DNA from 2 places in the Martelella sp. UBA3392 genome. Region 1 is predicted to be linked to the other one. Evidence: riboswitches for the same ligand, from Rfam matches in the RefSeq annotation. Region 1 holds a riboswitch; the other holds the start of a gene.

Region 1 (10,456 bases):
GGCGCCTTCTTCGAAAACCAGCTTGTTGGGGCGATGCGGATCCTGCAGAACGGCGATATCACGCCCGAACGGATGACCGGAAGCTGGGCCGGCGCCATGGGCCATACCCAGTTCATCCCGACCTCCTATCTCGGCTATGCCGTCGATTTCAACGGCGACGGGCGGCGCGATATCTGGGACGCCGACCCGACCGACGCGCTGGCCAGCACCGCGAACTATCTTGCCCGCTCGGGCTGGCGGAAAGGTCAGCCCTGGGGCGGCGAAGAGGGCTCGCCCGGCGCTGCCATCGACGGCACCAGGATACAGCCGCAGGCGGGTGGTCCGGTCTTCGTCGTCGGGCACAATTTCAACGTCATCAAGCGCTACAACAATTCCACCAATTATGCGCTGGGCGTGGGATATCTCGCTGACCGGATCGCGGGCGCCGGCCCGCTCAGGGGCAGTTTTCCCGATGACAATTACGGCTTCAGCGCCGACCAGCGCAAGGAATTACAGTCGCGGCTTTCGGCGGCGGGCTACGATGCCGGCACGATCGACGGCGTGTTCGGCGACCAGACCCGCGCGGCGATCGCCGCCTATCAGAGGCAGAACGGGCTGAATGTCACGGGCGAACCGTCGATGGCTCTGCTGCAAAGGCTTCAGTAAAACGCTTCGGCGGAACGCTCGCAAGTTTTCTTGCGTTGCCGCCAGACGCTACGCTTCCGGCATGCCATTGACAGTGGCCCAAAAGCCGGACAAAACCTGACTATTCCGAGGGGTGCATCCTGCGATGCTGAGACGGCGGTGAGCCGGACCCTTGAACCTGATCCGGGTCATGCCGGCGTAGGAACGGAAAATCTGGCCGCTCTGCCATAACCTTTCTCTTCTCCGCCGGTCTCCGTGATTGCAACATCCTGGGGATCGCATCATGAAGCCTTGCCTTCCAATACCATGCGCGGGCCGCCGCTGGTTCAGCCTTCCGAACGGCTGTCCTGAAAAAGGCTTCGCCCTCGAGCGGCATCGTCCATGCGCATGATGGCGATCCGTCGCATGGCCGGACGGTTTGCGGACACGCTGGAAACGGCGCTCGGCATGCTCGCCGCCGTCATTCTGATGGCGATGCTCGCCCTTGTCGTGGCGGGCGTCGTGCTGCGCTATGGCTTCCATACCGGCGTCATCGGCATGGAGGATCTGGGAATCTGGCTGAACATCGCGTTGATCTCGGCCGGCCTGCCGCTTACCCTTTCGGGCCCGCTGTCGATGCGGCTCGATGGGCTTGCAAGACTGCTCTCCGATCGGGCATCCAGCGTGCTCGCTGCCGTGGCCGACGGCTTCAGCGTCGTCGCGGGCTTGATCCTGTGCCTCGGCGGACGTGACGCGATCGCGTTGCTCGGCGGAATGTCGCCAACGCTTGGGCTTCCGGAATGGGTGCGCTTCGCCTTTCCGGTGGCGGGCGGGCTGGGTCTGCTCGTGCTGCTCTGCCTGCGCCGCCTGGAGCGCTCAAGCGGCGCGCGGCTGATCTTCGGCTTCGCGCTCGGCGGGTTTGTTTACTGGGCTGTCGGCCGGTTTGCGATCGATATCGCACTACCGGCCAGCCTGCCGCTCGCCCTTGCCGCCGCGCTCGGCCTCATCGCCGGCGCGCCGCTTGCCCATGTGTTTCTGGCGTCATCCTACGGCGCGATCGCTTTCGGGGCGTTGCAGACGGAGCAGGCGATCATCGCCAATACGGTGGCGGGCATGTCGAAATTCCTGCTGCTGGCGATCCCGTTCTTTCTCCTCGCGGGCGCGTTTCTGAAGCTCTCGGGTGCGGCCGGAAAGCTCGTGCAGTTCGCGGCCTCGCTCGTTGGCCATTATCGTGGCGGGTTGGCGCAGACGACGCTTTTGACAGGGGTTCTGTTTTCCGGCGCGTCCGGCTCATCGGTTGCCAATGCGGCCTTCGCCGCTTCGACGTTCCATCCCGAACTGGTGCGCCATGGCTATCCGCCCGCCCGCGCCGGCGCGCTTGTCGCCGCATCCTCGGTTCTCGACAACGTCATCCCGCCGTCGATCGCCTTTCTCATTCTGGCGACGGCGACCAATCTCTCCGTCGGCGCGCTGCTTGTCGGCGGGCTGTTTGCCGGCCTGCTGATGGCGGTTTGCCTCGCCGTCGCGATAAGGCTTGCGATGGGGGCCGCGAGCGGCGCGCCGCCGGCTTCGGCGGTAACGCGCAGGCAGGCCGGTATCGCGGCCCTGCCGGCCTTCGGCCTCGGCCTGATCGTGGTGTTCGGCATTCGCCTGGGCATCGTCACGACGACCGAGGCGGCGGGTCTTGCGGCACTCTACACGCTGATCCTGGCAGCAACGTCCCGCCGTTCCGGTTCAAGCATTGTCGCCGCCTTCCGCCAGTCGGCGGCAGAGGCGGCGGCGATCGGTCTCCTGATCGGGGCGGCGGCCCCCGTCGCCTTCCTGCTCGCGATCGATGATATCGCCGGGCTTGTGCGCCACCTCGCCGGCCTGTTCGGGGGCAGCGCCGTTGCCGTGCTCCTGCTCGCCAATGTGATCCTGCTGATTACGGGCCTGGTGATGGATATCGGGGCGGCGATCCTGCTCCTCGGCCCCGTTCTGCTGCCGGTGGCGGTTTCCGCCGGGATCGATCCGGTCCGCTTTGGCGTCGTCCTCGTCGTCAACCTGATGATCGGCGGGCTCACCCCGCCGGTCGGCATGCTGGCCTTCGTGGTCGGCGGCGTCACCGGTCTTTCGCCGGAAAGCCTGTTCAGGGCGATGCGTCCCTTTCTTCTGGCGCTTCTCGCCGCCCTCTCCATCATCACCCTCTTCGCTGTTCCTGTCTGAAAGGTATCTGCCATGACTTCGCTCAACCGTCGCAGTCTCATGAAAACAGGCGCTGCTGCCGTGGCAGTGCTTGCCGCGCCCGCCCATCTGCGAACCGCCAGCGCCGCCACGCGCGATGTCCTCATCGCCTCGCTCCTTGGCGAGGACAAGCCGGAAACCATGGTCTGGCGCTTCTTCGCCGCAGAGGTCGAGCAGCGGCTTCCGGGCCGGTTCCGTTTCCGGATCGTGACCAATGGCGCGCTCGGCGGCGAAAAGCAGGTGGCCGAGAATATCCGTCTCGGATCGGTGCAGGCGAGCCTCTCCACCGTTTCGGCGCTTTCGGCCTGGACGCCGCAATTGCAGTTGCTCGACCTGCCTTTCCTGTTTCGCGATGCCGCCCATCTTCGCGACGTCGTTACCGGCCCGATAGGCGATGACCTCTCGGCCCGGCTTGCGCAAGAGCAGTTCATCGTCGGCGGCTTCATCGATTACGGTGCCCGCAACCTGCTGGCCAAGGCGCCGATCACGCGGCCAGGGCAGATGGAAGGCAAGACCATCCGCGTCATCAACACCCCGCTCCACACGCGCCTGTGGAGCGCCTATGGCGCGACGCCGGTCGGCATCCCGATCACTGAAACCTATAACGCGCTCGCCACCGGCGTGGCGGATGCCATGGATCTGACGAAATCGGCCTATGCCGGGTTCAAGCTCTACGAGGTGGTGCCGTACATGACCGAAACCCGCCATATCCGCGCCGCCGGGGTGCTCTATTTTTCAGCCGGCTTCTGGAACAGTCTCGATTCCGAAACACAGACCGTCCTCGGCGCGATCTCGGCCGAGGCCGCGCTCTATTTCAATCGCCTGATCGTCGAGGATGAGGCGCAATCCGTGGCGCTTGCCAAGGCGAATGGCGCCACTTTCCTTGAGCCGGAGGAGATGGAGGCATGGCGCGCGGGGGCGCGGGGCGTGTGGAGCGATTTTGCGCCCCTCGTCGGGGGAATGGAGATGATCGAGGCGGTAGCGCAGGGCTGAGCTACGCCCGAAACCGCCTTCGAAGGTCAGCCGGTGACCTTCACCTGATTGCGGCCTTCCATCTTGGCGGCATAGAGCGCGCGGTCGGCGAGTTCGATGATATTGGGCGGCGAAACCCGCGGGCTGAAGACGGATATGCCGATGCTGACCGTCAGCGACTGCTTCTGCCCGTCCGGTAGGATGAGCGTATGCGCGGCAATGGTGTTGCAAAGACGCTCGGCGATCGCAGTCGCCTCGTAGGTTCGAAGTCCGGGCAGGATCATCGCGAATTCCTCGCCGCCATAACGATAGGCCCGGTCATTCTCGCGCGCGCTCAGTTCAATCGTATCCGCAACCTGCCTGAGCGCATCATCGCCCGCGAGATGGCCATGGGTGTCGTTGAACTGCTTGAAATGGTCGACGTCGATCATCAGCAGGGAAAACGGCTCGCCGCTCTCCTTCGATACGGCGATGGCCTCGTCGAGGGCGCGGTCGAACTCGCGCCGGTTGTAGAGGCCGGTCAGGCCATCGGCGCGCGCGGCCGCGGAGAGGGCATTTTCCTGCTGGTTGATCTGCTTGAGCATGGTGTTGAAGGCCTGCGCCACGGAGGCAAGCTCCGGCGGGACCTGCACCTCGATCTCGCGGTTGCGCGTGCCGCCGGCGACCAGCATCGCGCCCTCGACCAGTTTGTCGGTGCTGCGGATCAGAGCCTGGTCGATGATGAATATGCCGATCCCGGAAAAAACCAGCGCCAAAACACCTGCAATCGCGGCAAAACGGTCGAGCCGCTCCATCGTTTCGAGCGCTTGTCGGTGGCTTTCCTCGTTTAGCAGGCGCATGCTCTCGGCAATGCTTTCCACGCGCTTGCCGGTTTCGCCGATGACGCTTTCAAAGCGCATCAGGGGCTGATCGGCGCCGCCGGGCAGAGGGGCAACATCCGAAGCGGCCTGCAGCAGCAGCGTCCATTGCTGGCGCACGCCTTCGAGCACGGGATCAAAGGAGGGATACGTCTCCGTTATCATTTCCAGATCGCGCAGGTGGACGGCGATATCGCGCTCGGCCGCCTCGAAACGATCGCGGTAGCTTTCGTCTCCGGTTTGCGCGAAGTCGTTCACGTCGGTAGCGATATCCCAGAGATTGCCCTGGATCCGCTCCAGCGCCAGCGATACCTTGTGCTGGGTATGCAGAACCTGCCGGAAAGGCTCGCGCAACTGATCGCGATAGTCCAGATACCAGAAGGCGGAAAGGGCCGCGACCGGCAGCAGCGCCATCATGAAGCCGACGATCAGCCAGGCCCTGAGAGAAAGCCCTCGGAACCAGCGGCCAAACAGGCCGGGATCACCCGATTTGTCCATCCAACAATATCCCCCGCGGCATCATGCCGTTGTTCGCTTTTCCGGTGTGTTTCGGTGGTGCTGCCCTAGACTGAACAGGGGGCCGGTTCAACTATCTCCAAGTTGTCATTTGGCCCGGGCGGTAAGCCACCTTGAGCATGCGCGGCGCTTTCGTTGAGCGGCAACGCGCCGGAGATTGATCTCCCTCGCGGCGAGCGGCGGCATGTCGCAGCGATTCCGGAGGGATCGGGTTCGCACGCGGGAGTTGATCGCACGGCTCCCCCGCCGTCATGGGCTGCGGGGCCGAAAGCCTGCGTGACGCAGCTATCCGTACATCAGGTTCGGCAGGAACAGCACGATACCCGGCACGAACAGAAGCAGCGCCACCAGCGCCATGATGGCGGCGATGAACGGCCAGGATTCTTTCACATAATCCTCAATCTTGGTGTCCAGCAGGCTGCAGACCGTGAACATCGCGACGCCGACCGGCGGCGTCATGCCGCCGAAGGTGACGATGGTCATCATCAGGATACCGAAATGAACCGGGTCGACACCCGCCTTGACCACAACCGGGACGAGGATCGGCGTCAGCAGCAACACCAGGATCGTGCTTTCGAAGAACAGGCCGGCGATGAACAGGCCGATCAGGATGACGGTGACGATCAGAACCGGATTGGCGAGGCTTTCCAGCATGAAGCCCGCGACGCTCTGCGGCACCTGAAGGAAGATGATCGCGAACCCGATCATGCCCGACATCAGGATGATCAGCATGATCAGGCCGATATCCGAGAGTGCATGGCCGAAGGCCCGCTTGATCGTTTCAAAGGTCATCACCCGGTGGGCGAAGACGCCGACGAGGATCGCGTAGACCACTGCAAACGCGCCGACTTCCGACGGCGTGAACAGCCCGCCGCGGATCGAGCCGATCAGAAGCACGGGAAACAGCAGTGCCCATTTGGCGCCCCAGGCGGCGCGGCCGAGTTCGCCCGGCGTCGGCTTCCTCATGTCGCTCATGACGTAGTTGCGCTTGCGGGCGACGAGCCAGGCGGCGACCATCAGGAACGCCATCATCAGCACGCCGGGCACGATGCCGGCCATGAACAGCCGGCCGATCGAGACCTGGCCGACATAGCCGTAGAGGATCAGGCCGATCGATGGCGGAATGGTCGCGGTGATCAGCGAGGACATCGCGATCACGGCGGAGGAATAGCCCTTGGAGTATCCGTTGGAGATCATCTGCGGACCGAGCACGCGCGCTTCCATGGCGGCGTCGGCGACGGCCGAGCCGGACACGCCGCCCATCAGCGTCGACAGGATGATCGAGACCTGCGCGAGGCCGCCCGCCATCCAGCCGACGGCGACCTTGGAAAAGGTGAACAGCCGGTCGGTAATGCCGCTCTCGTTCATCAAGTGGCCGGCGAGCACGAAGAACGGCACCGCCAGCAGCGGAAAGCTTTGCGAAACGGTCGCGATCTTCTGCACGCCGATCGAAACCGGCATGATGTCGGAGGTCAGGAAGAAGGTGAAGCCCGAAATGCCGATCGCGAAGGCAATCGGCGCGCCGAGCAGCATCAGGGCGAAGAAGACGATACCGATCAGGGCCATGGGCTTACTCCGCCGGACCGGCGTGGACCACCGGTTCGTCGTAGGCCGCGGTGCGGGTGAAAACCAGCGTCCCGTCCTTCACCTTGCGCCAGGCCTGCCAGAGATTGCCGAGGATCGAGATCGACAGCATCACGCAGCCGGCGGGCACGGCAATCGTCACCCAGGCATAGGAGAGGCCGGAATCGCCGAACTGGCGTTCCTTGTTGAGCATGGTGAGCTTGTAGCCCTCATAGGCAAGCAGCATGAGAAAGGCGAGGAACAGCGCGGCAAGCGCCGTCTCCAATGCCAGCCGGTAGCGGTGCGGAAACGGGCGGACCAGGAAATCGACGCCCAGATGGCCGCGCTCGCGCATGGCCCGCGTCGCGCCGATGAAACAGAGCCAGATGAACAGAAGCTGCGCAAGATCGACGGACCAGATCAGCGGATGGCCGAAGAAACGCATGGTCGCGGCGATGAACACCAGAAAGGTGATGACCGCAAGCAGGGTCGCGCCTGCGACATATTCGATCTTAGCGAGGAAACCGGGCATGGTGGCCCCTCCCGATATGGCGCGAGGAGCGACAGCTCCCCGGCGTGTTTTTCCTGGGCTCCCGCAGTGGAAGCCGAATGTTGTTTTCGGCCGCGCCTCTGGAGCAGGGCGCGACCGGTTTTCGGCAGGGCCCGCAGGCTTACTGCGCGGCGATTGCCTGAAGCTTGTCGCGCAGATCGCCATAGCCGAGATTGTCGTAGACCACGGCCGTTCTTTCCTTGAACGGGGTGACGTCGATCTCCTCGACCATCACGCCATTGTCTTTCAACTGCTGTTCCAGGCTCGCCAGCGCGTCCCTGGTGCCGTAGGAGGCGATGTCGCCGGCCTTCAGCGCTTCCTCGTGCAGGATCGTCTGCAGGTTTTCCGGCAGCGAATCCACCCACACGGCGGAGGTGATGAGGCCGGTGATCAGGTTGATATGACCGGTCAGCGTGATGTTGGTGATGACTTCGTCGAGCTTGGCGCCGACGACGGCGGGAAGCTGCGCTTCCGCTCCATCGATGACATTCGAGGAGATCGCGGAATAGACCTCGCCCCAGGGCATCGGCGTCGGCGTCGCGCCCATGGCCTCGATCGTGCCGGTCCAGACCGGCGCGCCGGGGGTGCGCATGCGAACGCCGGAAAGGTCATCCGGTCCGTTGATCGGCTTCTTGGTCAGAAGATGGCGTTCGCCCTGCCACCAGTTGAAGCTCAGGACGTCGAGGCCGGCCTCGTCGTTAAGCGTCGTCGCCCATTCGTCGAACATATCGGAGGTGACGACCTTGCGGATGCCGTCATAGCCATTGGCGAGGTAGGGCGCGCCCAGCACGCCGAATTCGTTGACGAAAACGGCAAGGCGGCCGCCGTCGACCACGACCGCAACCGGTGCGCCGGCGCGCGCCTGTTCCAGCACGTCCTCGTCGGGACCAAGCTGCGAATTCGGGAACAGGCGCACTTCGAGCGCGCCGTCGGAGGCTTCGGCAACATTGTCGCGGAAGGCCTCCAGGCCCTTGTAGAGCGGGTCCGTGGTGGCGAGCGCGGTGTTGACGCTCAGCGTATAGTCGGCGGCAAGCGCTGTGCCCGCCATCAGGCTTGCGGCAAGGCCGGCAAGCGCGATGCTTTTGATATTGGCGATGTAGTTCATATCGTCCTCCCATTCAGACGGCGGGGCGTTGCCCCGGTGGCAATGTCCGGGGCCTAGCGTCCCGGCTCCTCGAAAAACTCAGGCTTTTCCTCGAATATCGCGGGCAGGTCGCTCAGGATCTCGCGCATATGCCCGCGCACCGCGGCCTCCGCCGCTTGCTGGTCGCCATCGCCGATCGCGTTGACAATGGCTTCGTGCTGGGCGGTGAGCTTGACCATCGGGAAGCGCAGCAGGCTGAGATAGCGGACACGGTCCATCTGCACCTTCAGCCCCTCGATCAGGGCCCAGGCGCGCGCCTTTCCGGCGGCGTCGGCCAGCGTCTTGTGAAACAGTTCGTCCAGCTTGATGAAGCGCGCGGCGTCGGTGCGGGCCGCTTCGCGCTGTTCCTGCAACTGGAGCCGCAATTCCTCGACCAGCCCGGCGTCGGGTCTTGCAGCCAGAAGCTTGACGATATCGGCCTCGATCGCTTCGCGCACGAAGCGGGCATCCATGACGGCGGCCTGCGATATCCGGCGCACGAATGTGCCGCGCTGCGGACGAACTTCCAGCAGGCCTTCCTCCGAAAGCTTGATGAAGGCTTCGCGCACTGGCTGGCGGCTGACGGCGAAGCGGGCCGCAAGCTCCGACTCGGAAAGCCTGGAGCCGGGCGGCAGATCGTTGTGAAGAATGAGGTCACGCAGAATGCCATGCAGCTGGGCGCCGACCGGCGCGCCCGGAGCAATCGTCGTTTGCACTGTCTCTGGCAGCATTGCGTTCCTCCCTATGGTTTCAGGTTGAACCATACTTCCATACTAGTCAACAGGACATTTCAATGCTAAGCCTGTGCCGTGGCCATCCGGGTGTTTGCGCGCCCGGGCCCGGCTGCTTGAGCGCGTCCAGGAAAAGTGGATACCGTTTGCCGACCGGACACGCGTAAAAACAAATGGATTGGGCATTTCCGGGGATTCGGTTTCCATCGGAAATGCTCTAATGAGATGAAAAATGTTTCGGGAGAGAGAGTATGCGGCAGACATGGCGCTGGTTCGGACCTTTGGATCGCGTATCGATCGACGATATGCTGCAGGCTGGCGTCGAAGGCGTGGTCACCGCGCTGCATCATGTCCCGACCGGCGAGGTCTGGACGCCAGCCGAGATCGCTGGGCGGCAGGCCGAGCTATCGCTGATGAGCGACGGCACGCCGTCCGGGCTGAAATGGGAAGTGGTCGAAAGCCTGCCGGTTTCCGAGGATATCAAGAAGCAGAAGGGCGACTGGCGCCGCCACATCGACAATTACAAGTCAAGCATGGCAAATCTCGCCGAGGCCGGTATCGAGACAATCTGCTATAATTTCATGCCGGTGCTGGACTGGACCCGCACCGATCTCGCCTATCGGCTGAAGACCGGCGCGACCTGCATGCGTTTCGACTACGCCGATTTTGCCGCCTTCGATATCCATATCCTGAAGCGTCCCGACGCGCATGAGGATTTCGCCGAGGATGTGCGCGCCGAGGCCGACCGCCGGTTTGGCGAAATGGATGAAGCGCGCAAGGCTGAACTGGCAAAGAACATCGTCTTCGGCCTTCCGGGCGCGGCCGAGAGTTTCACGCTGGAAGATGTGCGCCGGCATCTCGCCGAATATTCAACGATTTCGGCCGAGGGGCTGAGGGCCCATTTCATCGATTTCCTGGAAGAGGTTGTGCCGGTTGCGGAAGAGCTCGGGCTCAGGCTCTGCTGCCACCCCGACGATCCGCCCTTCGGCCTTCTGGGCCTGCCACGGGTGATGTCGACGGAAGCCGATTACGGGGCGATGATGAAGGCGGTCGATCGTCCCGCCAACGGCATAACGCTTTGCTCCGGTTCGCTCGGCGCGCGTCCCGACAATGACCTGCCGGGCATGATGGAACGGCTGGGCGACCGGGTGCATTTCCTGCACCTGCGCAATGTCCATCGCGAGAGCGCCGGCATTGCGGGCTCGTTCTACGAATGCGAGCATCTCGGCGGCGATACCGACATGGTGGCGCTGATGGCGGCGGCGATCGCCGAGGAGCGGCGGCGCAAGGCCGCGGGACGCGCCGACTGGAACATCCC
Region 2 (10,923 bases), on a different contig from region 1:
ACCGGTATTCCGGCGACATCCGGCCAAAACAGGGCGACCGCCGAACCATCCGGATATCTGACGCTGCGATAGAGTATGCCGTTCGCATTTTCCGCGTGGAGTTCCGCGCCAAGCGCCTGCGGCCTGCGATAGTCGTCGGGATCGTAGAGCTCGGCAAAACGCGTCCGGTCGCTGACATCGTGGAGATTGGCGTCGAGCGTGCCGACGAGTTCGCGAAAATCGGAAGTCCAGCCGGGCATCTGGTTCGTGGCCGCCATGAATATGGCATGGTGATGTATGGTCTCGAACAGCGCGACCTCGATCCGGTCGCCGGCATAATAGACGCCGAACGAACCGTCGCTGAACCGGCTCGGCCGATCCGTCGAGGTGTGGACGAAGGGCGCCATCGCCCATGACGCGCCTTCTCCGGCGACCCGGCGCTCGGGCGGCACCAGATCGAGCATGCCGACGCTCTGGCTGACGCGCGGATTGGTCTTGGCCTCCGCCGACAGGATCGCGTCCCAGTCGGCCGGATCGGCGATATCCTCGAAGAGGTCGATCGGCGGGAAACGCGAACGGATGATCCGGTGGGTCTTTGCCCACCGCACGCGAACGATATCGGGCATGGTCAAGCTCAGCCGCCCCGGACGCTGTCGAGATAGCGCCGGACCCGCATGATATCGGTCAGTTCGCCGCCAAGCATGACGTCAAGCGCCGATGCGCCGCCGAAAGCCGCGTTTTCCCGCCGCACCCAGCCATAGATCCGGTCCGCATCCGTGAAGATGATCCGGAGCGCCTTGTGAATGCCCATCAGGTTGGAAAGCCGGGCCTTGAGGTCGCGGGGGATGCGCCCGATATCACCGCCCTTCCAGCGCGCCCATGTGCGCGGCGACAAGCCGCCCAACAGGATGCAGGCCTGGCTGTCGCTCATCCGCCAGCGCGCAAACAAATTGACCGCCGCCCGCGCCATCGCCTGCCCCTCCGCCTCGGTAATCTCGGGGGCGGCGGCCTGATGCGCGGTTTTTTCGATCACTTGCAGATGGGGCATGTTCGATCCCGTTATTGCCGTTTGGCGAAATATAGGTCTTATAACGCCATATGACAAGTCTGCCGCAGATTTACGGTTGGCCCGCGTTTGGTTTCAAACCCTTGACCTCGCGCGTTCACCTTACGATCTTCGGGGAAGACGCAAGGAAAAGATCATGGCCACCAGGAAACCGATATTGCCGGGCACCAGCAGCAGGCCGCTCGATCCCGATCTGGACGCCCTGCAATACGAAATCATGCAGGAGACGGCGCAGGCGTTGGGGCGGATTGGCGGACGGCTGGAGGAGGCGCTGGCGGCGCTCAGGCGTCACGACGAGACGCCGGGCTCCAATCAGGATCGCGATGAACTGGTGCAGGCGGCTGCCGACCGCGCCTTCGCGCTGTTCATCCAGCGCGACTATCTGGGGCTTCGCACCGACCATCATCTGAAGTCGACCTATGACATACCGCGCGAGGTGATGCTCAGGATCGGGGTGATGAAGAAGCGGGAGAAGGACGACGGGGTTTAAATATAGCGGGGGCTTCGAGCCATCGGTCAGAAACGCGTTGCGCAAAACAAAAACGCCCCGGTTTTGGGCCGGGGCGTTTGAGGACAGGGGGTGTCTTAATTCGCTGAGTGATGGAGGCGTTCAATCTCGTCTTTCAGGTGAAGTTTCCTGCGTTTGATCGATGCGATTTCCTGGTCGTGGCTGGACGGCGAAGCCATTATGTCGTGAAGCTTCCTCTCAAGTTCGGAATGCTTTTCCTCGAGTGCGGCAAGATGCGTCTGAACTGTCATTGCACACGTCCTTCCTTTGGTTTCGCGCCGCCGGATGCGGCGCCTCGTCATCAAAGTGCAATATCAGCATGCCATGATCGAAGACGTTTGTCGAAGGCGGAAATGTGATTTTGTGAGGGCATTTTGCCCCAGGCACGCGTGATCTCCCCGGCGCCTTGCTTTTCACCGAAAACGATTGATGCTAGAGCGTGTTTCGCCCGAAACGACGCATGGTCGGCGCGTGCCACATTCGTCGAATTTGTTGAAACAATGGAATGCCGATGAGCCCGATCAAGAATCCGCCAGTCGCCATCGTCATGGGGTCCCAGTCCGACTGGGAAACGATGAAGAACGCCGCCGACATTCTCGATATTCTCGACATCGATTACGATGCGCGGATCGTGTCCGCCCACCGCACGCCGGACCGCATGTATGAGTTCGCCCGCAGCGCCCGCGCCGAAGGCTTTCAGATCATCATCGCCGGTGCCGGCGGGGCGGCCCATCTGCCGGGCATGATGGCGGCGCTGACGCCGCTGCCGGTCTTCGGCGTACCGGTTCAGTCGCGCGCCTTGTCCGGCCAGGACAGCCTGTTGTCTATCGTGCAGATGCCGGCGGGCATACCCGTCGGAACGCTCGCCATCGGCAAGGCCGGCGCGGTCAATGCTGCGCTTCTGGCGGCTGCCGTCCTGGCGCTTGCCGATCCCGAGCTTGCGGGCAGGCTGGATGAATACCGCGTGCGCCAGGCGGCAAGCGTTGCCGAATACCCCATCGACAAGGACGAATGAGTTTCATGAAAACCATCGGTATCATCGGCGGCGGCCAGCTTGGCCGCATGCTGGCCATGGCGGCCGCCCGGCTTTCGATCCGCACCGTTATTCTGGAACCGCAGCAAGATTGCCCGGCCGCCCAGGTCGCAAACCGCCATATCGTGGCGGCTTATGATGACGAGGCGGCGCTTTTTGAACTTGCCGGCGCCTGTGAAGTGATCACCTATGAATTCGAAAACGTGCCGGAGAAAAGCGCGGCGATTCTCTCCGGCGAACGGCCGGTCTACCCGCCGGCGCGCGCGCTTTCCGTTTCGCAGGATCGGCTCACCGAAAAGACCTTCCTCAACGACAGCGGCATCGCCACCGCCGGGTTCCGTGCGGTCGATACGGCCGATGATTTGGCGCTAGCGCTCGAGGCATTTGGCGGAAGCGGCGTGTTGAAGACCCGGCGCTTCGGCTATGACGGCAAGGGTCAGTGGGTGTTTGACGGCAGCGGCAATAACCCGGAGGCCGCTTTTGCAGCGCTTGATGGCGCGCCCGCGATCTTCGAGGAGTGGATCGATTTCGACCGCGAGATCTCGGTGATTGCGGCGCGCGGCATGGACGGCACGATCGTTTGCTTCGACCCGGCCGAGAATGTGCATCGCGACGGCATCCTGCGAACCTCCACCGTCCCGGCCAATGTGTCTTCGCAGACCGGCGCGGCGGCCCGCGCGGCGGCGGAGCGGCTTCTGATCGGGCTCGATTATGTCGGCGTGCTGGGGCTGGAACTGTTCGTCGCCCGCGACGGCAGGCTGATCGCCAACGAATTCGCGCCGCGCGTCCACAATTCCGGCCACTGGACCGAGGCGGCCTGCGTTCTCTCCCAGTTCGAGCAGCATATCCGCGCCGTTTGCGGCCTGCCGCTGATCGACCCCGTCCGCCACAGCGATTGCGTTATGCACAACATCGTCGGCGACGATATGGAGCGGATCGGGGCGTGGATGACGACCGAAGGCGCGCTCGTGCATCTCTATGGCAAGGCTGAAACTCGGGCAGGGCGGAAAATGGGCCATGTCACCGTGCTGGAAAAGCGTCGCGACGGTTGACTTGGCGGCGATCATTCGCTAGGTAGCGGCCACTGTCGGGCGCGCTTTTTCAAGGCGCGCCTTTGAATGTCAATACTGACCGCCTTTACTGATCAGTCGAGAGCGGCACAAACAGCGGATCGAAAACATGAAGATCAAGAATTCGCTCAAGGCGCTCAAGTCCCGTCACCGGGAAAACCGTCTGGTGCGCCGCAAGGGCCGGGTATACATCATCAACAAGCAGAATCCGCGCTTCAAGGCCCGTCAGGGCTGAGAAAATCAACGCATTATCTGTTTGAATTTTCGCCATGACGGGATACCATTCCCGTCATGCGCTTTTCTATGTCCGCCATTCTGATACTCGCCGCTCTGGCCGCCGGCCCGCTGCCGGCGCTTGCCCAAGGCAACGCCGCGGACGAACAGGTTTCCGCGATGCCGGATGCGGTTGTCGAGTCCGACCCGCTTGACAGGCTTTACGACCGGCTGAAACGCACAAGCGATGCCGGACGGGCGGCCGACCTTGCCCGCCAGATCGACGAATATCTCGATCGCTCGCCGAGCCCCACGGTTTCCCTGCTGATCGAATGGTCGGATGATTCGGAAAACAATGGCCGCAGCGCAGCGGCGCTCGATTTCCTGTCGGAGGCGATTGCGCTGAGGCCGGACGAGGCCGCCCCCTACCGCAAGCGCGCCGTGCTCCATTACACCCATGGCGATCTCGAACGCGCCATGGACGATATCCGTACATCGCTTTCGCTGGAGCCGCGCGATTTCGGCGCGCTCGGCCTGATGGCGACGATCCTCGACAGGACCGGGCGGCAGGAGGCGTCGGTCGAAGTGTGGCGGCGCTATCTCGAATTCTATCCCGCCGACCGCGATGTCGCGGCCTTTGTGGAAAGCACGCTGAACGAGCGTGCGGGCAAGCGGATTTAACGGACTTCAGAAATGCATGACGTGGCGCAGCACCCGGTAGAGGAGGTGGAGCGCCAGCAGCGCCGCGCCGACGGCGATCGTCAGGTGTGAAAGCGGGCTCAAAAGGCTGCCCTCGATCGTGCCCGCGACGTCGGGATATTGATAGAGCAAGATGCGGATGGTGAGGCCCGCAAGCCCGACCACCACCAGCACGAGGCCGGCAAGTTTCATGATCCGATCTCCTGTCGCAAAAAGGGTAGAGATCGGTCTTTGCATGGCGGTATCGCCGCAATTGTCGTCACAAAAGACCGAAATAGCGAGGCGGCCCGCGAGCCGCCTCTTTCACTTCTTTATAATGTGCTTTTGTGGCGATTTAAGGCCGGTTCATTTTTCCTTCGATAGCGAGACGGAGATTGCATCGACCGGCGGCGCTTCGGAGATCAGCCCGTTTTCCGCCATGAACGCGCCGAATCGTTCATACCGCTCGGCATCGGTGGCGGCGGGACGCTTGGCGAAGCGGACGATCGATTCGGCGAAGGCCTGGCGGTTCAGCTCGTCGTCGAGATCGGGATAGGCTTTGGCAAAGCTCTCCCATGCCGCCTCCGGATGGTTGACGATGAAGACCGTCGCCTTTTCCACAGCATCGAGGAAGCGCGGCAGCCGGTCGTCGTCAAGCATGTCGCTGCGGGTCACGTAGATCAGCTCGTCATAGACCGGCACGCCATGCTCTTCCGGGAAGAAGGCCTTGCCTTCGTGGCCGGCGATCCGCATCTGCGGCAATTCGATATTGCGGAACGAGCCGATGGTCGCGTCGACCTGTTGCGAAAGCAGCGACTGGGTGAGCGCGAAATTGACGTTGATGAGGGTGATGTCGTCCTTGGTGAGGCCGGCGTTTTTCAGCATCGTGGCCACCACCGCGTCCTCGATCCCGGCCACCGAGAAGCCGATCTTCTTGCCCTTCAGGTCGGCGACGGATTTGATCGGCCCGTCTTTCAGCACCGTCAGCGTGTTGAGCGGGGTTGAGACCAGCGTGCCGAAGCGCACGATATCAATGCCGGCCTCGTGATCGAGATAGAGGTTGGGCTGGTAGTGAATGCCGATGTCGACCTTGCCGGTCGCCACCATGCGCGGCACCATCGACGGGTCGGATGGCGGCACCAGTTCCACGTCGAGCCCCTCATCAGCGAAATAGCCGTTTTCGGCGGCGATCACCAGCGGAGCGTGGTCGGGGTTTACATACCATTCGAGGATCACGTCGAGCTTATCGGCGGCGCTCGCCAGCCCGGGAGCCAGGGCAAGAGCGGCGGCGAAAGCGAGTTTCTTCAGCATGTCATTCTCCTGTTCGGTTGAGCCGGCCGCTCAATCCTCATGCGACCAGCGGGTGAAGAAGGGAGCGGCGAGATCCACCGCCTTTCGAAACAGCACGGCCTCGAGCGCGAGGATCAGCATGGCGGCGAACACGGTCTCGCTCTGCATGCGGGCATTGGCCTGGACCATGAGAAAGCCGAGCCCGCCGGCTGACCCCACCCATTCGCCGACCACCGCGCCGAGCGGAGCGAGCGGGGCCGCGATCCTGAGGCCGGAAAAAAGATGAGGGAGAGCCAGGGGCAGGCGGATGTGGCGCAACATCTCGAAATGCCCCGCGCCATCGAGCAGGGCCGCGGCCACGATTTCCGGATCGGTGCGCCTCAGCCCGTCGGCAAAACTGGAGGCGACGGGGAAGAACACGATGATCGTCGTCATCACCACCTTGGAGGCGATGCCGAAGCCGAACCAGAGCACCAGCATCGGCGCGATGACGAAGACGGGAAAGGATTGCAGCACCACCAGAACGGGCCAGATGAACCGTCCGATGCGGGGAAAGGCCGAGATGAAAATGGCCGCCGCCGCGCCGAAGACCGCGCCCATGGCAAAGCCCGCCAGGATTTCCCTGAGCGTCACCAGCGCCTCTTCAAGCAGCATCGCGTGGGCGGTCTGGAACTTCGCCAGCACGGCAAGCGGCGGCGGCAGGATATAGCGCGGCAGTTCGCCGAAAACGATGATCGCCTGCCAGAGCGCAAGGAGCCCGGCCACGATCGCGAAAAAGGTGAGTGCCGCCGAAAGGGTGCGCTTCAATCCCGCTCTCCCCGGCTAAACCGGGCAGCGGAGGCGTCAAAAGAGGCTGATTTTCTGGGCGTGTCGCTCAAGACCAAACTCCGTTCCTACGCCGGCATAACCCGGATCAGGTTCAAGGGTTCGGCCATCGGCCATCTCAGTGTCACGGACACACCCCTCGGATGCGTCTTCTATGCCGCGCGTCGGCGCGCCGGTCAAGGGGCTCGGTGGCGAAGTCGCGGACGCCGCTAATATAAACGCGTAGTGCCGAAAGGATTTGACAACGGATGCCGTTTCGACTTTCAACTTTTGGTATAGAGCCGTTTGCGGTTTTCAGCGGCGGTTCATAAAAAGGGTCATAAGAGGGGAAGGCGGCAGCGGCCGTCCAAGCGGAGGAAAACTCATGCTCATCGCCATCGTCATTGTGGCAGCGCTGTTCGGTATGCTCTTCGGTTTCGACCAGGGCGTGATTTCCGGGGCTCTGCCGTTCATCAAGCAGGACTTCACGGTTTCGGCCTTCATGGAGGGGGTGATCACCTCCGCCGTGCCGCTCGGCGCGGTGGCGGGCACGCTGCTTGCCATGGTCACCACCGACCGCTACGGGCGCAAGCCGATGCTGATCCTCGGCGCGCTGATCTTTCTGGTCGGCTCGCTGATTTCCGCGCTCGCCTTCAACCAGTATGTGCTGACCCTTGCCCGCCTGTTGATCGGCGTCGGCATCGGTGCCTCGGCCATGACCGCGCCGATGTTTCTGGCGGAAGTCGCGCCGGCGCGCATTCGCGGCACCATCGTCTCCGCCTTCCAGTTGATGATCACCATCGGCATCATGGTCTCCTACATGTCGGACGCGGCCTTTGGCGGATCGGGCGACTGGCGCTGGATGATCGGCGTCGGCGTGTTCCCGTCGATTGTGGCGCTGATCGGCATCCTGCTATCGCCGGAAACGCCGCGCTGGCTGACGCTCAATTCCAATGCCGACAAGGCGCGCGATATCATCGCGAAGCTGCAGCCGGAATCCTCGCCCGCCGAGGTTGACGAGATCATCGCCGAGATCCAGGAAAGCGCCAAGGACGAGGAGGCCGCCCCCGCCTGGAGCGCCTTCCTGAAGCGCGGGATCCTGCCGGTAACGAGCTTCGCCATGATCGTGTTCGTGCTGCAGCAGCTTTCCGGCATCAACGCGATCATCTATTACGCCCCGGAAATCTTCAAGAATGCCGGGTTTTCCGGCACCACGACCGATCTTCTGGCCACCGTCGGCATCGGCGTCGTCAATGTCGCGCTGACCGTGGTCGCGATGTATCTGGTGGAAAGCATGGGCCGGCGCAAGCTGTTGATCCTCGGCTTCATCGGAACCGCGCTGTCGATGGCGCTGGTGACCGTGGCGACGATGATGGATGTCGCGGCAACCCCCTATCTCGCCATGATCGGCATCTTCGCGTTCATCGCCTTTTTCGCCGTCAGTCTCGGCCCGTTGCCCTGGCTCTATATGGCGGAGCTGTTTCCGCTCAGGCTGAGGCCGCGCGGCATGGCGCTCGCCTCGATCGCCAACTGGTTCTTCAACTTCCTGGTGGCGCTGACGTTTCCGGAATTGCTGGCGGGCATCGGCATTGTCGGGACCTTCGCGATCTTCACCTTCTTCTGCGTCGTCGGCATCGTCTACGCGATCGCCGCAGCGCCCGAGACCAAGGGCATCACGCTCGAGGAAATCGAGGCGCGCACCGTGGCGGCCTGAGGGCGGCAGCGGCGTCCCACCAAAGGAAGCAATCCTCGCCCTGGCCTTCGCTCAGGGCGGGGCGCAATGGAGATGACGCCCCCGGCGCGGCCAGGCTGGCGCTTACCGCCAGTCGGAGTAGGAATGTTCTCCGCCCCGGTAGTCCGTGACCTCGTATTCGGCCTCTCCGGTTTGCTCCAGATAGGAAGGGCCGATTGGCGCCTTGCCCGCCCCGCCGGGAATATCAAGCACATAGGTCGGCATGCAGAGCCCTGAGATTGCGCCTTGCAGCGCCCGCATCAGCGCCTGGCCGCGCGCGATCGGCACGGCGAAATGGGCAACGCCCTTGGCCTTGTCGAGATGGTGCAGGTAATACGGCTTGACCCGGTTGGCGAGGAGCGCCTTGAACAGGGCCGCCAGCGTTTCGGCATCGTCGTTGATGCCCTTCAGCAGCACGGTCTGGGCGAACAGCGGAATGCCGCCATCGGCAAGGCGGGCGAGCCCGCCGCGCACTGCTGCCGTCAATTCGCGCGGATGGTTGATGTGGATGACGATATTGACCGTCTTGCCGGCCTGCTTCAGCGCATCGACCAGACCGTCGCTAATGCGCTCGGGCGTGACCAGCGGGGCGCGGGTGTGGATGCGGATTACGGCGACATGGCCGATTTCGCCAAGCGCCTTCATCAGCGCGGAAAGCCGGCGGTCGGAAAGCACCAGCGGATCGCCGCCCGACAGGATCACCTCCCAGATTTCGCTATGGACGCGGATATAGTCGAGCGCGGCCGCAAGCTCGTCCCGGTCAAGCGCCGCCTCCGGCTCGCCCACGGTTTCGCGGCGGAAGCAGAAACGGCAATAGACCTGGCAGGCATGGGTTGGCTTCAGCAGCACACGGTCGGGATAGCGGTGGGTGACGCCCTTGGCGCGTTCGAACGCGCCATCGCCGATCGGGTCTTCCATCTCGCCGTCATAGGCTTGAAGCTCGCGCGCATCCGGCACGAACTGGCGCGCCAGCGGATCATCGGCGGCCACAGTGTCGATCGCCGACAGGATATGGGCCGGTATGCGGATGCGGAAATCCTCCGCAACCCGCGCGATATCGCCCGCCGTCTCCGCCGGCACCAGCCCGCGCGCCACCAGCGCATCGGTGTCGGTTATCGCGGTTTTCGCTTTGCTCTCGGACATGGCCGCCCCGTCGCCGGTTTCGTTTGGGGCGTTCTAAACGGTTTGCTACGCCAAGCAAAGCCGGTCCGGTCCGGCGCGCACGTTTTCAAAACCTGCCAGGCGTTTCGCAAGCGTTAGGCATTTCACGGTTTTGGCATTGCCTTTCCGCAATCCGCTTTCGGCCGCGCGCTTGTCATTCTCCCGGATTTGCCCCACCATCCGGAGATGACAAAATGGCGCCCGAATCCCCGGCTGATCAAGCGGCCGGCCTATCTCTCCATTGCCGAACAGATCGCGGCCGCCGTGCGCAGCGGCCTGCTGATCGACGGCATGCGCCTGCCGCCGCAGCGCGAGATGGCGGCCGATCTCAAGGTGTCGGTGCAGACGATCAGCCGCGCCTATGAGGAATTGACGCGGCGCGGCATGGTGATCGGCGAGGTCGGGCGCGGGTCCTACATCAAGGCGGAACCGGTGGCGCCGGAGCGGCCGTATCTCACCGAGGGCGGCAGCGGCGTCATCGACCTTTCGATCCTGAAGCCGGTCTGCGAGAGCCGCAGCCTTGCCAAGTTCCGCGCGGCCTTCGCCGATCTCGGTGCCACCATGCCGCCGGAACTGGCGTTCTCGATGATGCCCAACGCGCTGTTCCAGCGCTACCGCATGGCCGGCGTCAACTGGCTGGCCGCCTGCGGGCTGAAGGTGCCGGCCCACGGCATCACGGTCACCAACGGCTCCAGCGATGCGATGACGGCGGCGTTCATGACAGTGGTGCCGGCCGGCGGCGCGCTGGCGGTGGAGGCTCTGACCCACCCGATGGTGCGCCCGCTCGCCGGCTATCTCGGCATCGATCTCGAAGGCGTGGAAGTCGATGGCGAGGGCATTGTGCCGGCCGCGCTGGAAGCCGTTGCCGGCCGCAAGCGTCTGCGGGCGATCTTCCTCCAGCCATCGGCCGCCGGCCCGCAGGCGCTGGTGATGAGCGCGCCGCGCCGCCGCGCGATCGCGGCGATTGCCCGCAGGCTCGATCTCGCCATCATCGAAAATGATGTGCTGGGACCGCTCGTCGAAAACCGCCCGCCGCCGGTCGCCGCCTTTGCGCCGGAGCGCACGGTCTACATGACCGACCTGTCCAAGAACACGATCCCCGGCTTGCGCTGCGGCTTCGTGGCCGCCCCTGATCGCTTCGCCGCCGCCGTTTCCAACCGTTATCTCGCGGCGAACTGGGTGGCGACACCGGTGATGGCGGAGATCGCCAGCCGCTGGATCCTCGATGGGACCGCGATCGAGCTCGTCAACTGGCAGCGCCAGGCGCTGATGCGCCGTCGCGCGATCGCGGAAAAAGCGCTCGCTGGCATCGCCTGCCGGATGACGCCCGGCGCGCTGCATGTCTGGATACCGCTGCCGGAGGGCCTCACCGAGGCGGCGATGGTCGAG

The links. A riboswitch is a leader RNA that binds a small molecule or an ion and turns the genes downstream of it on or off. The one in region 1 is predicted to bind thiamine pyrophosphate.
Positions count from the first base shown of each region.
Region 2: linked by a shared signal. The riboswitch ahead of B4E36_RS06705 (ABC transporter permease) and the one ahead of B4E36_RS22175 (TRAP transporter large permease subunit) in region 1 are both predicted to bind thiamine pyrophosphate.

Region 1 is NZ_DEPM01000284.1:27,651-38,106, reverse strand. It holds gene B4E36_RS22180 (lytic murein transglycosylase) at 1-645, shown strand, start outside; TPP riboswitch at 744-846, shown strand; gene B4E36_RS22175 (TRAP transporter large permease subunit) at 1,030-2,808, shown strand; gene B4E36_RS22170 (TRAP transporter substrate-binding protein) at 2,821-3,819, shown strand; gene B4E36_RS22165 (diguanylate cyclase) at 3,846-5,153, opposite strand; gene B4E36_RS22160 (TRAP transporter large permease) at 5,457-6,737, opposite strand; gene B4E36_RS22155 (TRAP transporter small permease) at 6,742-7,266, opposite strand; gene B4E36_RS22150 (C4-dicarboxylate TRAP transporter substrate-binding protein) at 7,406-8,389, opposite strand; gene B4E36_RS22145 (GntR family transcriptional regulator) at 8,443-9,138, opposite strand; gene uxuA (mannonate dehydratase) at 9,390-10,456, shown strand, end outside.
Region 2 is NZ_DEPM01000091.1:183-11,105, forward strand. It holds gene B4E36_RS06655 (RES family NAD+ phosphorylase) at 1-605, opposite strand, end outside; gene B4E36_RS06660 (MbcA/ParS/Xre antitoxin family protein) at 614-1,027, opposite strand; gene B4E36_RS06665 (DUF6665 family protein) at 1,182-1,535, shown strand; gene B4E36_RS06670 (YdcH family protein) at 1,631-1,855, opposite strand; gene purE (5-(carboxyamino)imidazole ribonucleotide mutase) at 2,059-2,568, shown strand; gene B4E36_RS06680 (5-(carboxyamino)imidazole ribonucleotide synthase) at 2,565-3,638, shown strand; gene ykgO (type B 50S ribosomal protein L36) at 3,766-3,891, shown strand; gene B4E36_RS06690 (tetratricopeptide repeat protein) at 3,960-4,550, shown strand; gene B4E36_RS06695 (hypothetical protein) at 4,557-4,760, opposite strand; gene B4E36_RS06700 (ABC transporter substrate-binding protein) at 4,914-5,858, opposite strand; gene B4E36_RS06705 (ABC transporter permease) at 5,889-6,644, opposite strand; TPP riboswitch at 6,711-6,812, opposite strand; gene B4E36_RS06710 (sugar porter family MFS transporter) at 7,027-8,355, shown strand; gene B4E36_RS06715 (lysine-2,3-aminomutase-like protein) at 8,458-9,516, opposite strand; gene B4E36_RS06720 (PLP-dependent aminotransferase family protein) at 9,721-10,923, shown strand, end outside.